DNA from 2 places in the Methylobacterium sp. OAE515 genome. Region 1 is predicted to be linked to the other one. Evidence: predicted binding sites of a transcription regulator. Region 1 holds the regulator's gene; the other holds the start of a gene.
What was found. The regulator PhoB, encoded in region 1, activates phosphate uptake and scavenging genes when phosphate is short. The targets are predictions, from matches to a motif close to TGTCATNNANCTGTCAT.

Region 1 (7,784 bases):
ATCGCGCAGCAGGATTGGGTCCGCGCCTCGCTGGAAGGGCTGAAGCCCGTCCGCGCCGGGCGCTTCGTCGTCCACGGCTCGCACGATCGCGACACGGTGCGGGCGAACGACCTGCCCATCGAGATCGAGGCGGCCCTGGCCTTCGGCACGGGCCATCACGGGACGACGCTGGGCTGCCTCCGGGCTTTGGTCTCCGAGCTGAAGCGGCGCCGTCCGGCCCATGTCCTGGACGTCGGCACCGGCACCGGCATCCTCGCCTTCGCCGCCGCCAAGGCCTTGCGGCAGCCCGTGGTGGCGGGCGATCTCGATGCCGAGGCGGTGCGCACCGCGCGCGAGAACGCCCGAGCCAACGGCCTCGGCCCCTATCTCAAGCTGTACCAGGGGCCGGGGGTGCGCCATCAGCTTGCGGCCCGGCCGCGGCACTTCGACCTGGTCTTCGCCAACATCCTGGCGCGTCCCCTGCGGCTGCTTGCCCCGACCCTGGCGGGGGTGGTCGCCCCGGAAGGCGTCCTGGTCCTTTCGGGCCTGATCGAGCGCGACGTGTCCGGCGTGCTCTCGGCCTACCGGGCCCAGGGCTTCTCGCTGGTGCGTCGCGGCCTGATCGAGGGCTGGGTCGCCCTCGTCCTGATGCGGGGCGGTGCGGCCCGACGGCCGCGGCGCTGAACCGGAGACCGGTGGCCGCGTTTTCCTGGCATGAGCCAGACGTCGCTCCACCACCCGCCGGCGGATCCGATCACGGAAGGCGCCCGCGCGCGGGCCCAGGGCCGACCGAAGGACGCCTGCCCCTATCCGGCGCATTCGGCGGCGCGCACGGCCTGGCTTGAGGGCTATGACGGCGCGCCGGTCGATCGCGCGCCCGATCTGCCGGTCAGAAACGGCTGATCGGAACCGCGCCGCAGATCCTACTGCCGCGCCGTGCGCAATCGTCCAGCGGATGTCGGCCCCTGCGGTTGCGTATCCGGCTGAGGTGCCGGCTCGATCCCATCCGCTTGCGCCACAGGCGCGCCGAGCGCCGCCATCAGGACGCGCAGGCCTTCGATCCACTCCTCCAGTTCGGCGAGGGATTCGAAGCCGTCGCGGCGGACCACTGTGTCCGGCTCGATCGTCACGATGGCGTCGAAGCGGCCGTCCGCTCTGTCGCTGATCCGATAATAAACACGGCGGGGCATGCCTCAGGAATAAGCCAAATTCGGCTGCGTGATAAGATTGCTCGCGATTTTTAATCCCAAAATTAGGATGTGCCGCTTCGATTGCCGCGCAGTTGCGAGCCGGGTCCGGCGGGCGCTAGGCTCGCTCCATGACCGAATTCGACCCGACCGCACCGCGCCGGCGCTTCCAGACCTTCGATGATCCGAGCCATCGCAAGGGGCCCGAGCGCATCGAGGCCCTGCGCGCCGGCCTGCGGGAGACCGGGCTCGACGGCTTCGTCGTGCCGCGGGGCGACGAGCACCAGTCGGAATATGTCCCCGCCGATGCCGAGCGTCTCGCGTGGCTGACCGGCTTCACCGGCTCGGCCGGCACCGCCGTGATCCTGATGGAATCCGCCGCGCTGGTGGTGGACGGCCGCTACACTTTGCAGGCGCCCGAGCAGGTCGAAACCGGCCTGGTGACGGTCGTGCCTCTCGCCGAAACGACGGCCGAAGGCTGGATCGGCGCCAACCTCAAGCGCGATCAGGTGCTCGGCTACGATCCCTGGCTGCATACGCCGGATGGGCTCGCGCGGCTGGAGCGCGCGGTCACGAAAGCGGGCGGTACGGTGCGGGCCGTGCCGAACCTCGTCGACGTGGTCTGGGCCGGACGGCCGAAGCCGGCCGCCGGGCCGGTGGTCGTCCAGCCGGACGCGCTCGCGGGCGAGACGGCCGCCGACAAGCTCGCCCGGGTGCGCGCGGCCCTCGCGGAGGGCGGCTGCGATGCCCTCGTGATCTCCGACCCGCACAATCTCGCCTGGGCGTTCAACCTGCGCGGCTCCGATGTCGGGCATACGCCGCTCGCGATCGGCTACGCGATCCTGCCGCGCGCGGGCGCGGCGCGGCTGTTTCTGGTCTCGCCGAACGTCGATCCGGCCCTGCGCGCTGCGCTGGCCCCGATCGCCGGGATTCTGTCCCGATCGGACCTCGACGATGGGCTGGCCTCCCTGGCCGGTGTCCGCGTCCGGCTGGACGCCGCGACCGGGGCGGTCGCTCTCAAGGAGAAGATCGAGGCGGCCGGCGGCACCGCCGATGTCGGCAAGGACCCGATCACCGCCATGAAGGCGGTCAAGAACGCCGCCGAGGTGGCGGGCGCGCGCGCCGCCCATATCCGCGACGGGGCAAGCGTCGTGCGCTTCCTGGCCTGGCTCGACGGGGCGGCCGCGTCCGGCGGCGTGACCGAGATCGCCGCGGTCGAGGCGCTGGAGGATTTCCGCGCCGCCGGCGGCGACCTGCGCGATGTCTCGTTCCCGACGATCTCGGGCTCCGGCCCGAACGGGGCGATCGTCCATTATCGGGTCACCCGCGCCAGCGATCGGACGGTCCGGCCCGGCGAGCTGTTCCTGATCGATTCCGGCGCGCAATACCCGGACGGTACCACCGACATCACCCGTACGGTCGCGGTGGGCGAGCCGAGCGCCGAGATGCGCGACCGCTTCACCCGGGTGCTCAAGGGCCATGTCGCCATCGCGCGCGCGGTCTTCCCGACGGGCACGACCGGCGCGCAGATCGACGCCTTCGCCCGGGCGCCGCTCTGGCAGGCGGGGCTCGATTTCGATCACGGCACCGGCCACGGGGTCGGCGCCTTCCTGTCGGTGCATGAGGGTCCGCAGCGCATCGCCAAGACCGGCACGGTGCCGCTGGAGGCCGGCATGATCCTGTCGAACGAGCCCGGCTACTACGCGAGCGGCGCCTATGGCATCCGGATCGAGAACCTCGTGCTGGTGGAGCCCCGTCCGATGTCCGGAGGCGAGCGGCCGATGCTCGGCTTCGAGACCCTGACGCTTGCCCCCTACGACCGGCGGCTGATCGAGCCGGCTCTCCTCGACCCGGGAGAGCGCGCCTGGATCGACGCCTATCATGCGCGGGTCCGCGAGACCCTGGCGCCCTGCCTCGACGCCGAGGCGCGCGCCTGGCTGGAGCGCGCCACTGCGCCGCTCCCGGCCTGACGTCGCGGCCTGCCGCCACAAGCGCCGTCCGTGCTAAGCGGTTCGGACACGGAATAGCCCGCGCCGGGCCGGACATCGCCGCGCGTGAAACCGCGCCGGCCCTGCGCGCGAAGGGACAGCATGATCCGTCGCCTTGCCTTCCTGATCCTGGCTCTGACTGCAAGCCTCTCCGCCGCGGCGGCGCAGGGTCTGCAATCGAGCTTCCGCACGCCGCCCGACCTCGTGCGGTCGAGCCTGGTGGCCGAGCCTGTCGCGGTGGCGGGTGCGCAGCCGTTCACCCTCGCCGTGCGCATGGAGGTGAAGCCCGGCTGGCACGTCTACTGGCGCAATCCGGGCGATTCCGGCCTGCCGCCGGAGGTGACCTGGACCCTGCCGGCGGGGTTCAACGCCGGGGCGATCCGGTGGCCGGCGCCGGAGCGCATCCCGATCGCCACGCTGATGAACTACGGCTACGAGGGCGAGGTCACGCTCCTCGTGCCGGTGACCCCGCCGCCGAGCCTCGACCCGGCCGACCCGGTGCAGATCCGGGCGAAGCTCACCTATCTCGTCTGCGAGACCGAGTGCGTGCCGGGCTCCGCCGACCTTGCGCTGACGCTGCCGGTGGCCGAGCCCCGGCCCGATCCGGACAAGGCCGCGCTGTTCGCCCGCGCCCGGGCCGCCCTGCCCGTCCCGCCGCTCTGGCCGCTGCATCTCGCAAGTCAGGGCGACACGCTGCGACTCGATTTCGCAGCAACCGGCCTCAAGCCGGATGCTGTCCGGAACGCCGCATTCTTCCCCTATTCCGAGACGGCGATCGACAACGCCGCCGCGCAGGTGATGTCGGTCGATGAGACCGGCCTGCACCTCACCCTCGCCCGCAGCAGCCCGACCGAGCCGGCGCCCGCCGCGCTGCCGGGCGTCCTCACCCTCGAGGAGGTCACCGATGCTGGTCCCCGCCGGCTCGCCTTCGCGTATGGCGACGAGCCGGTCTTGCCGACGGCGGCTCCGGCCACGACGCTGGAAGCACCCGCGGCACGGGCGATCGCGCCCGATTTCGACGCGCTGACGCTCGCGACCGCGGCGGCCTTCGCGTTCCTCGGCGGCCTGATCCTCAACCTGATGCCCTGCGTCTTCCCGGTCCTGTCGATCAAGGTTCTCGGCCTGATCCGGCATGCCGGCGAGAGCCCGGGCCGGCTGCGTCTCCACGGCGTGGCCTACACCGCCGGCGTGCTGGCGAGCTTCCTGGGACTCGCGAATCTCCTGATCGCCCTGAAGGGCGGCGGGGCGGCCATCGGCTGGGGCTTTCAGCTGCAATCGCCGATCGTGGTGGCGGGGCTGGCCTATCTGTTGTTCGCGATGGGCCTCAGCCTGTCGGGCGTCGTCCATGTCGGCGGCCGGCTTGCCGGCCTTGGCGACGGCCTCGCCCGGCGCGCGGGCCTGAGCGGCTCATTCTTTACGGGCGTGCTCGCGACGCTCGTGGCCACGCCCTGCACGGCGCCGTTCATGGGCTCGGCAGTGGGCTTCGCACTGACCCAGAGCGCCGGCGTGGCGCTCGCGGTGTTCGCGAGCCTCGGCCTCGGCCTCGCCCTGCCCTTCCTCGCGCTGACCCTCTGGCCGCCGGCCCTGCGGGCGCTGCCGCGGCCCGGCGCCTGGATGGAGGTTCTCAAGCAGATCCTGGCCTTCCCGGTCTACGCAACGGTGGCGTGGCTGGTCTGGGTGCTGGCGCAGCAGGTCGATCCGCGCGGGCTGCTGGCGGCGCTGATCGGGCTGGTTCTGGTCGGCTTCGCCGCCTGGGCCTGGGAGCGCGGACGCGCCGCCGCGCCCCGCACCGGTCGGATCGCCCAGGCCGCCGCAATCCTGGCGATCGTCGCCGTCGCGGCCCTCGCCGTGACCCTCCCGCAGCAGCGCACGCTCCCGTCGGCGCAGGCCGCTGCCGACGGGATCGAGCCGTTCACGCAGGCGCGCCTCGATTCGCTGGTAAGCGCCCGCCGCCCGGTCTTCATCGATATGACGGCGGCGTGGTGCATCGCCTGCGCGGTGAACGAGGCGACCTCGCTCAACACCAAAGCCGTGCGGGCGGCGATGGCCGAGCGCGGCGTGACCTACATGAAGGGCGACTGGACCAACCAGAATCCCGAGATCACCCGCCTGCTGGAGAAGTACGGGCGCAGCGGCGTGCCGCTCTACCTGCTTTATGCCGGGACCGGGGAGCCCCAGGTGCTGCCGCAGATCCTGACCGAGGGAACGGTTCTGGCGGCGCTGGACGCGGTCCCGACCGCGTCCGGCCGGAGCGCGGCGCTGGCCCGCTGAGCCTTTCCGGGGTCCGAGCCCCTAGGGCATCGATGCGCTCGGTCGCAGTCTTCGCGAGCGGAGTGAAGCAATCCAGCAGCGCCACGCCAACCGGCCGCGCGCCGCCCCGGGACACGTCGCTGAACGCGTGACGACGGCGCGCCGGACCGAAGTTCCTTTCGGACAGCCCGTGCGGCCGCCTCACGCCTCCAGCGAGAAGGTCTCGTCGAAGGCGTAGCCCGAGCCGCGGACCGTGCGGATCGGATCGGCCTGGCGCGGGCCGTTCAGCGCCTTGCGCAGGCGCCCGACATGCACGTCCACCGTGCGCTCGTCGATGTAGACGTCGTGGCCCCAGACCCCGTCGAGGAGCTGCTCGCGGGAGAAGACCCGGCCCGGGGCCAGCATCAGGAATTCCAGCAGCCGGAACTCGGTCGGGCCGAGATGCAGCTCCTCGCCGCCGCGGCGGACGCGGTGGCCGGTGCGGTCGAGTTCGAGATCGCCGGCGGCCAGCCGGTCCGAGCTGTGGGCAGGCTTGGCCCGGCGCAGCAGCGCGCGGATCCGGGCCAGCAGCTCCGGCACGGAGAACGGCTTGACGATGTAGTCGTCGGCGCCTGTGCCTAGACCGCGAATCCGGTCGCCCTCCTCGCCGCGGGCGGTGAGCATGATCACCGGCAGCCGCTCGGTCTCCCGGCGCGCCCGGATCCGGCGGCAGAGCTCGATCCCCGAGAGGCCGGGCAGCATCCAGTCGAGCAGGACGAGATCGGGAATCCGCTCGGCCAGGAGCAGCTCCGCATCGTCGCCGCGGGCCGCCGCGTCGACGAGGAAGCCCTCGGCCTCAAGGTTGTAGCGCAGCAGCGTGGTCAGCGCCTCCTCGTCCTCGACGATCAGGACTTGCATGCTCACGTTCGAAGACCCGTTCCCGAGGCGGCGCCACACAGCCTGCCGACACCCCGACGCGCATCGGAGCGGACGTGCAGGCGGAGGGTGCGGGAGGCGCCGCTCAGCCTCAACCCGCACCCTCCGATTCTCCGACCGCGCCCCACAGGAGAGCGCGCAGGCCGGCGCGTGAAATCAGGCCGGCCCGCCTACGGAGCCTGCACCCCGTCCACGGTCGCGTAGTTCGACGCGTCGTTTTTCGGCCGGTCGCCCGCCAGCGTCTCGCCGGTGGCGAGGTAGTGGATCGTCTCGGCGATGTTGGTGGTGTGGTCGCCGATCCGCTCGACGTTCTTGGCGCAGAACAGCAGATGCGTGCAGAACGAGATGTTGCGCGGATCCTCCATCATGTAGGTCAGGAGTTCGCGGAACAGGGAATTGTAAAGGGCGTCGATCTCGCCGTCGCGCTCCCAGACATCGTGGGCCGCCTGGACGTCGCGGCTCGCATAGGCGTCGAGCACGTCCTTGAGCTGACCCTCGGCGAGGTCGCTCATGTGGCGGACGCCGAGCACGATCTTCTGGGCCGGCGCCTGGTCGGAGATCGCCACCACCCGCTTGGCGACGTTCTTCGCGAGATCGCCGATCCGCTCGAGATCGCCGGAGACGCGGATCGCCGAGATGGTCTCGCGCAGGTCGATGGCCAGGGGCTGGCGCCGGGCGATCAGCAGGACCGCGCGCTCTTCGATGTCCCGCTGCAGCGCGTCGAGGCGCTTGTCGGCGAGGATCACCGCCTGGGCGAGCGTGTCGTCCCGGCGCACGAGGGCGTCGGTCGCCTCAGCGGTCATCTTCTCGGCCACGCCGCCCATCTCCGAGATCGAGCGACGCAGGTTCTCCAGGTCGGTGTCGTAGGAGGTGACGATATGGCCGGGCATGGCGGATCCTTCGATGGGGTCCCGGGGACGGCCCTCCGGGAGGCTTGCGGGATCCGCCGGCGCGCTGGAGACGCGATGCGGCGGTCCCGGGACCGGAGCGGCCCGGCAGACTAGCCGAACCGGCCGGTGATGTAGTCCTGCGTGCGGCGTTCCGTCGGGTTCATGAACATCCGGTTGGTCGGACCGAACTCGACGAGCTGTCCCAGATACATGAAGGCGGTGAACTGCGAGATGCGCGCCGCCTGCTGCATGTTGTGGGTGACGATCACGATGGTGAACTCGTCGCGCAGCTGCTCGATCAGCTCCTCGATGCGGCCCGTGGAGATCGGGTCGAGGGCCGAGGTCGGCTCGTCGAACAGGATCACCTCCGGCTTCTGCGCCACCGTCCGGGCGATGCACAGGCGCTGCTGCTGGCCGCCCGACAGGCCGGTCCCCGCCTGACGGAGCTTATCCTTCACCTCGTCCCAGAGGGCGGCCTTGCGCAGAGATTCCTCGATCCGGCCGTCGAGCTCGGATTTCGGCAGCTTCTCGTAGAGGCGCAGGCCGAAGGCCACGTTGTCGTAGATCGACATCGG
Region 2 (7,784 bases), 3.2 Mb from region 1:
CGATGTTGCCGAAGAACTGACGGGCGCTCTCGTCCCAGCCGCAGCGCAGGGCCTCGGCCCGGCATTCGGCGCGCGACAGGTCGAGGGCCGCGAGCGCGGCGGCCCGCAGGTCCCGGTCGAGCACCCCGACGCGGGTGCCGCCGACGACGTCGTTCGGGCCCGGCACCGGGAAGGCCGCCACCGGCAGCCCGCTGGCCAGGGCCTCGAGAAGCACGATGCCGAACGTGTCGGTGAGGCTCGGGAAGACGAAGACGTCGCAGGCCGCGTAGACCGCCGAGAGATCCGCGCCGGTCCGGGTGCCGAGGAACCGTGCTCCGGGCGCCAGCGCCCGGAGCCGCGCCCGGTCTGGGCCGTCGCCCACGACGACCTTGGTGCCCGGCAGATCGAGACTCAGGAAGGCCGCGACGTTCTTCTCCACAGCGAGCCGCCCGACATAGAGGAACAGCGGCCGGGGCAGTCCGACGAGGTCCGCCGGCAGCGTCGCGCCGGGCTCGGCGGGCCGGAATCGCGCGGTATCGACGCCGCGGGTCCAGCGCATCAGCCGGCCGAAGCCCCGGGCCGCCAGCTCGCCCTGCAGCGAGGCGGTGCTGACCATCGTGCCCCGGGCGGCGCCGTGGAAGCGGCGCAGATAGGCGTAGGACCAAGCCTCCGGCACGGGGGCCCGGGCTGCAAGGTACTCGGGGAAGCGCGTGTGGTAGCTCGTGGTGAAGGGCAGCGCATGGGCGAGGCAGTAGCGCCGCGCCGCCAGGCCCACGGGGCCTTCGGTCGCGATGTGGACGTGGGTCGGCCGCTCCGCGTTCCAGCGCGCGGCCACCCGCTCCCGCCCGGCATAGGCGAGGCGGATCTCCGGATAGCCCGGCAGGGGCAGCGAGCGGAAATCCGCCACCGTCAGCAAGGCGGTCTCGAAGCCGTGCTCCGGCGCGCGCCACACCATCTGCTCCAGGGAGCGCACCACGCCGTTCACCTGCGGGTGCCAGGCATCGCTGGCGATGAGGAGCTTCACGGGCGGTGACCTCACGCCACCGCGCGCCGGCCCGGCAGCGTGTCCGGGACGCTCTCGGCCCTGCGGGCCCGCAGGACGCTCGGATAGTGCAGCACCTCGATGCGGCCGTCATAGTGCTCGACCAGGCCGGTGCAGGATTCGACCCAGTCGCCGGTGTTGAGGTAGCGCAGATCGCCGATCGGCCGGTCGGCCGCATGGTGGATGTGGCCGCAGATCACGCCGTCGGCGCCCTGCCGACGCGCCTCGTCGGCCAGGATCGTCTCGAAGCGGCCGATGAAGCTGACGGCGTTCTTCACGCGCAGCTTCGCCCAGGCGGAGAGCGACCAGTAGGACAGGCCGAGTCGCCGCCGCGCCTTGTTGATCACGGTGTTGAGGGACAAAGCCAGCGTGTAGGCGCCGTCGCCGAGATGGGCGAGCCAGCGCGAGTGGCGCACCACCATGTCGAACTGGTCGCCGTGGATCACGAGGTAGCGCCGGCCGTCGGCCGCCTCGTGGATCGCGGTCTCCGCCAGCTCGATCCCGCCGAAATTGGTGCCGACATAGTCGCGCAGGAACTCGTCGTGGTTGCCCGGCAGGTAGACGATGCGGGTCCCCTTGCGGACCTTGCGCAGCAGCTTCTGCACGACGTCGTTGTGCTCCTGCGGCCAGTACCATCCGGAGCGCAGCTGCCAGCCATCCACGATGTCGCCGACGAGGTAGATCGTATCGGCGTCGTAATCCTTCAGGAACGACAGCAGCAGCCCGGCCTGGCAGCCGCGCGTGCCGAGATGCAGGTCGGACAGGAACAGCGTCCGAACCCGGACCGGCATCTCCTCAACCTCGGCCACGGCACCCTCTCCCGGCGGCTGTACGGTGCCGGGATCCAGAGCGCGATCGCATCTCAGTTTGATGACGCGGGTCCTGGGCCGCGGAGACGGATCGGATACGGCGCGGCGAAGCCTCTCAACCCGAGATCGCCTTCGTTGCGCCGCACAAAAAATTTTTTTGCCAAGTTCCGGAAGTTTTTCCGGTTTTCCTTTCCGGCCCCACCGCCTCATAATGCCAAGAACCGGCGGCTCGGCACGAGCTCGGCCGGACCTTGACAGGAAGGCGGCGAGGACGGCCCTGAGGCCGTTGGACGGGACGGCATTTCGGAGGCGACCGGTGCGCGGGGGCGTGCCGCGACGCGAGCGGCGTGAGGCCGCCTGCCGCTCCGCTGAGGCCCCCCGATCACGGCAGAGGATGGCGTTCGAGGGGGTGCGGCGCGAGCCGCTTTCGACGGCGCCGGACCGACTCCCTGAGGACGCTTGAACAACCCGGCGCGGGTTCACGCTCGCCCACAATGGACTTTTCGGAGGAAACATCATGGCCGCAACCCGGCGCCCCGGTCGCAACCACCTCTTCATCCCGGGTCCCACCAACATCCCGGAGCGCGTCCTGCGCGCCATGCACGTGCAGTCCGAGGATCACCGCTCGCCGAGCTTTCCCGAGCTGGTGAAGCCGCTCCTGCAGGACTCCAAGATGGTGTTCGGCTCGACCAACGGGACGGTCATCCTGTTCCCGTCCTCGGGCACCGGCATCTGGGAATCGGCCCTGTCCAACACCCTCTGCCGCGGCGACAAGGTGCTCACCGCCCGCTACGGCCAGTTCAGCCACCTGTGGGTCGACATGGCCCAGCGCCTCGGCCTCGACGTCATCGTCCAGGACGAGGAGTGGGGCGCCGGCGCCGATCCGCAGAAGATCGAGGAGGCGCTCCGGGCCGACAAGGATCACGCCATCAAGGCCGTGATGGTCGTCCACAACGAGACGGCCACGGGCGTCACCAGCGATATCGGCGCGGTCCGCAAGGCGATCGACGCCGCCGGCCACCCGGCGCTGCTGTTCGTGGACGGCATCTCGTCGATCGGCTCGCTGCCGTTCTACATGGACGACTGGAAGGTCGATTGCGCCATCGCGGGCTCGCAGAAGGGCTTCATGCTGCCGGCCGGCCTCGGCCTGATCTGCATCAGCCCGAAGGCGCTCAAGATCGCCGAGGGCGGCACCGGCCGCAACGACCGGCTCGGCCACGCCTACTTCGCCTGGAAGGACCAACTGGCCGCCAACGCCACCGGCTACTTCCCCTACACCCCCGTCCTGCCGCTGCTCTACGGCCTGCGCGAGGCCCTGGCGATCGTGAAGGAGGAGGGGCTGGAGAACGTCTACCACCGCCATCACGTGCTCGGCGAGGCGACCCGTCAGGCCGTGGCGGCCTGGGGGCTCAAGCCCTGCGCCAAGGAGCCGAAGTGGAACTCCGACACGGTCACGGCGATCGTGGTGCCGGAGGGTGCCGACGCCGCCAAGGTGATCACCCACGCCTACGAGCGCTACAACCTCTCGCTGGGCGCCGGCCTGTCGAAAGTCGCCGGCAAGGTGTTCCGCATCGGCCACCTGGGCGACCTGAACGAGCTGTCGCTGCTGGGCGCCATCGCGGGCGCCGAGATGGCCATGCTCGATTGCGGCATCAAGGTCACGCCGGGTTCGGGCGTCGCCGCCGCCTCCAGCTACCTGCGCGAGAATCCGCTGCATAAGGCGTGATCGGCGCACGCGATCGGGGCGGGACCGGGTTGCCGGGCCCGCCCCGACGCGCAAGTAAGACCAAGACTATCGAGGAAACCGCCCGTCGTCCGAGAGGGGTCCTATGACCAAGAAGATCGTGTTCCTGGATCGTGAATCCCTCGATGCCAGGGTCCGACCGTTCAACTTCCCCCACGAATACGTCGAGCACGAGTCGACCTGGACGCCGGAAGAGATCGTGTCCCGCCTCCAGGGGGCGGAGATCGCGCTGATCAACAAGGTCCCGATGCGGGCCGAGACGCTGAAGCAGCTGCCCGACCTGAAGCTGATCGCGGTGGCCGCCACCGGCACCGACGTGGTCGACAAGGCCCAGGCCAAACAGCAGGGCATTACCGTCGTCAACATCCGCAACTACGCGTTCAACACCGTGCCGGAGCACGTGGTCGGTCTGATGTTCGCCCTGCGCCGGGCGATCGTGCCCTACGCCAACTCGGTTCGGCGCGGCGATTGGGCGAAGTCCAAGCAGTTCTGCTACTTCGACTACCCGATCTACGACATCGCCGGCTCGACGCTCGGCATCGTCGGCTACGGGGCGCTCGGCAAGTCGATCGCCAAGCGCGCCGAGGCGCTCGGCATGAAGGTCCTCGCCTACGACGTCTTCCCGCAGGATGGACTCGTGGATTTCGAGACGATCCTCGCGCAGTCCGACGTGATCACGCTGCACGTGCCGCTGACCCCCGACACCAAGGGGATGATCGGCGCCGCCGAGCTCAAGAAGATGAAGAAGAGCGCCATCCTCATCAACACGGCCCGGGGCGGGCTGGTGGACGAGGCGGCCCTGCTCGAGGCGCTCAAGGACGGCACGATCGCGGGCGCCGGGTTCGACGTGGTGGCGCAGGAGCCGCCCAAGGACGGCAACATCCTGTGCGACGCCGACCTGCCGAACCTGATCGTCACGCCGCACGTGGCCTGGGCCAGCAAGGAGGCGATGCAGATCCTGGCCGATCAGCTCGTCGACAACGTCGAGGCGTTCGTGGCGGGCAAGCCGCAGAACGTGGTCGAGAGCTGAGGCGGCGCGGACCCGCTCTCCGTCATTCCGGGGCGCCGCAGGCGAGCCCGGAACCCAGTTGCGCCGACGGTGTCGGCCGAGAACCACCCGTGCGTCTGGATTCCGGGCTCCGCTCCGCGGCCCCGGAATGACGGGGTGGATGTCCCTGACGTTATGATGCCCATCCTGGGCCGAGGTTGAGACATGACCAAGAAGCTGCTGTTCCTGTTCGACACCGATGCCGTGCCGAACGTGTTCGACACGGTGGTCGGCTACGACGGCGGCGCCGACCACATCACCGGCTACGGCGGCGTCAATCCCGACAATGTCGGCGCGCTGGTCGACGGTACGATCTACACCCGCGGCGGCTCCGAGAAGAAGTCGACGGCGATCTTCGTCGGCGGCGGCAGCATGGCGGCGGGCGAAGAGCTGTTCACCGCGGTCAAGAAGCGGTTCTTCGGCCCGTTCCGGGTCTCGGTGATGCTCGATTCCAACGGCTCCAACACCACGGCCGCCGCGGGCGTCGCGCTGGTGGCCAAGGCTGCCGGCTCGCTCCAGGGCAAGAAGGCCGTCGTGCTGGCGGGCACCGGCCCGGTCGGTATGCGCTCAGCCGCTTTGCTCGCCGGGGAGGGCGCCGAGGTCACCATCGCGGGCCGCGCCCTCGACAAGACCCAGGCCGCCGCGGACCAGATCAACAAGCGCTTCAAGGTCAACGTGAAGGCCGCCGCGACCCCCGACGAGGCCTCCCGCGTCGCCCTGGTGAAGGGCACGAACCTCGTGTTCACCGCCGGCGCCATCGGCGTCGAGCTGCTGCCGGAAGCGGCCTGGGCGCAGGAATCGTCGATCGAGTTCGTCGCCGACTACAACGCCCAGCCCCCGACCGGCATCGGCGGCATCGACGTGATGGACAAGGGCAAGGAGCGCAACGGCAAGCAGGCCTTCGGCGCGCTGGGCATCGGCGGCCTGAAGCTCAAGCTTCACCGGGCCTGCGTCGGCCAGCTCTTCGAGAGCACCGACAAGGTGCTCGACGCCGAGGAGATCTACGCCCTCGCCAAGACCATGGCCTGAGGAGGCGCCGGTGACTGAGACGCATCGCCCCGAGACCGACAGCATCGAGACGTTCCTGACGGAGCTGGCGAGTGCCGCCCCGACCCCCGGGGGCGGTGGCGCGGCGGCGATCTCCGGAGCCATGGGCGCGGCCCTGGTGTCGATGGTCTGCAACCTCACCATCGGCAAGAAGAAGTACGTCGAGGTCGAGGCCGAGCTGAAGGAGGTCCTGGCCAAGTCCGAGGGCCTGCGGGTCGTGCTCACCGGCATGATCGGCGAGGACGTGCAGGCCTTCGACGCCGTGATGGGCGCCTACGGCCTGCCCAAGGCTACCGACGAGGAGAAGGCGGCCCGGACCGAGAAGATCCAGGCCGCCCTCAAGACCGCCTGCGACGTGCCGCTCGCCTGCTGCCGGGCCTGCCGCGCCGTGATCGACCTCGCGGCGATCACAGCCGACAAGGGCAACCTCAACGTCGTGTCGGACGCCGGCGTGGCGGTGCTCTCCGCCTATGCCGGCCTGCGCAGCGCGGCCCTCAACGTCTACGTCAACGCGAAGGGTCTCGAGGACCGCGAGTTCGCCGACGAACGGTTGAAGGAGCTGGAGGATCTGCTCTCGGAGGCCGGCGCGCTCACCGAGAAGATCTACGCGGTCGTGAAAGCCAAGGTGAACTGAGACGGGCTTACGGTTCTCGCGACCGAACTCGCTTCGGCCGCGACGACCTTCCCCGTTGTTCCGGGGCGCGCAGGGCGAGCCCGGACCCGGAGGGGCACGCCGGGGGCGGCCAACCCACAACCGCTGCTGATGCAAGATCTTGGCGCGTCGGCGGCTCTGGATCTCGGGCTCCGCTGCGCGGCCCCGGGATGACGGCGAGAGGCGGATACGCTTGCAGATCTACAGTCGAGGCCGGGTGCATCGTGCCCCCGGCCTCGTTGTTTTTCTGTATGTCGCAGTGCAGCATCGAATACGATCCGTGCTGCGGCCGCGAAAAAGTCTCGGTCAATCAGCCGCTTAAAAAATTTGACGGGCGTAATCTTTCGACTCAACTAAAGTGAAGGGCGTCAACGGCGGCAACGAACCGCGGAGGAGGCGCCGAATGGACGTCCACGAGTATCAGGCCAAGGAGCTGCTTGCGAGCTTCGGCGTGGCCGTCCCGAAAGGGGCCATCGCGTTCAGTCCGGACCAGGCGGTCTACGCGGCCACCGAGCTCGGCGGCTCGTTCTGGGCCGTCAAGGCGCAGATCCACGCCGGCGCCCGCGGCAAGGCCGGCGGCATCAAGCTGTGCCGGACCTACAACGAGGTCCGCGACGCCGCCAAGGACCTCCTCGGCAAGCGCCTCGTCACCCACCAGACCGGCCCCGAGGGCAAGCCGGTGCAGCGCGTCTACGTCGAGACCGCCGACCCGTTCGAGCGCGAGCTCTATCTCGGCTACGTGCTGGACCGGAAGGCCGAGCGCGTCCGGGTCATCGCCAGTCAGCGCGGCGGCATGGATATCGAGGAGATCGCCGCCAAGGAGCCGGACTCGCTGATCCAGGTGGTGGTCGAGCCGGCGGTCGGCCTGCAGCAGTTCCAGGCCCGGGAGATCGCCTTCCAGCTCGGCCTCAACATCAAGCAGGTCTCGGCCGCGGTGAAGACGATCATGAACGCCTACCGGGCGTTCCGCGACTGCGACGGCACCATGCTGGAGATCAACCCGCTCGTCGTCACCAAGGACGACCGGGTGCTGGGCGCTCGATGCCAAGATGAGTTTCGACGACAACGCCCTGTTCCGCCGGCCGGGCATCGCCGACATGCACGACCCGTCCCAGGGCGACCCCCGCGAGGCCCAGGCCGCCGAGCACAACCTCAGCTACATCGGCCTCGAGGGCGAGATCGGCTGCATCGTCAACGGCGCCGGCCTCGCCATGGCCACCATGGACATGATCAAGCACGCGGGCGGCGAGCCGGCGAATTTCTTGGATGTCGGTGGTGGTGCTTCTCCGGAACGCGTCGCGACGGCCTTCCGGCTCGTGCTCTCGGACCGCAACGTGAAGGCGATCCTCGTCAACATCTTCGCCGGCATCAACCGCTGCGACTGGGTCGCCGAGGGCGTCGTGCAGGCCGCCCGCGAGGTGAAGATCGACGTGCCGCTGGTGGTGCGGCTGGCCGGCACGAAC

Region 2: a site for PhoB is predicted at 1,881-1,897, ahead of ABIE45_RS29995 (UDP-2,3-diacylglucosamine diphosphatase). Genes of this name have one in related genera too.

Annotation. Positions count from the first base shown of each region.
Region 1 covers NZ_JBGMUV010000001.1:2,975,927-2,983,710, reverse strand. Annotated here, with positions in the region: gene ABIE45_RS14630 (50S ribosomal protein L11 methyltransferase) at 1-663, shown strand, start outside; gene rmf (ribosome modulation factor) at 694-882, shown strand; gene ABIE45_RS14620 (hypothetical protein) at 903-1,109, opposite strand; gene ABIE45_RS14615 (aminopeptidase P family protein) at 1,298-3,136, shown strand; gene ABIE45_RS14610 (protein-disulfide reductase DsbD domain-containing protein) at 3,257-5,425, shown strand; gene phoB (phosphate regulon transcriptional regulator PhoB) at 5,606-6,301, opposite strand; gene phoU (phosphate signaling complex protein PhoU) at 6,490-7,209, opposite strand; gene pstB (phosphate ABC transporter ATP-binding protein PstB) at 7,320-7,784, opposite strand, start outside.
Region 2 covers NZ_JBGMUV010000001.1:6,166,141-6,173,924, reverse strand. Annotated here, with positions in the region: gene ABIE45_RS30000 (glycosyltransferase family 1 protein) at 1-1,003, opposite strand, end outside; gene ABIE45_RS29995 (UDP-2,3-diacylglucosamine diphosphatase) at 1,015-1,830, opposite strand; gene ABIE45_RS29990 (aminotransferase class V-fold PLP-dependent enzyme) at 2,348-3,556, shown strand; gene ABIE45_RS29985 (D-2-hydroxyacid dehydrogenase) at 3,660-4,604, shown strand; gene ABIE45_RS29980 (NADP-dependent methylenetetrahydromethanopterin/methylenetetrahydrofolate dehydrogenase) at 4,788-5,651, shown strand; gene fchA (methenyltetrahydrofolate cyclohydrolase) at 5,662-6,303, shown strand; partial or broken gene ABIE45_RS29970 (malate--CoA ligase subunit beta) at 6,725-7,784, shown strand, end outside.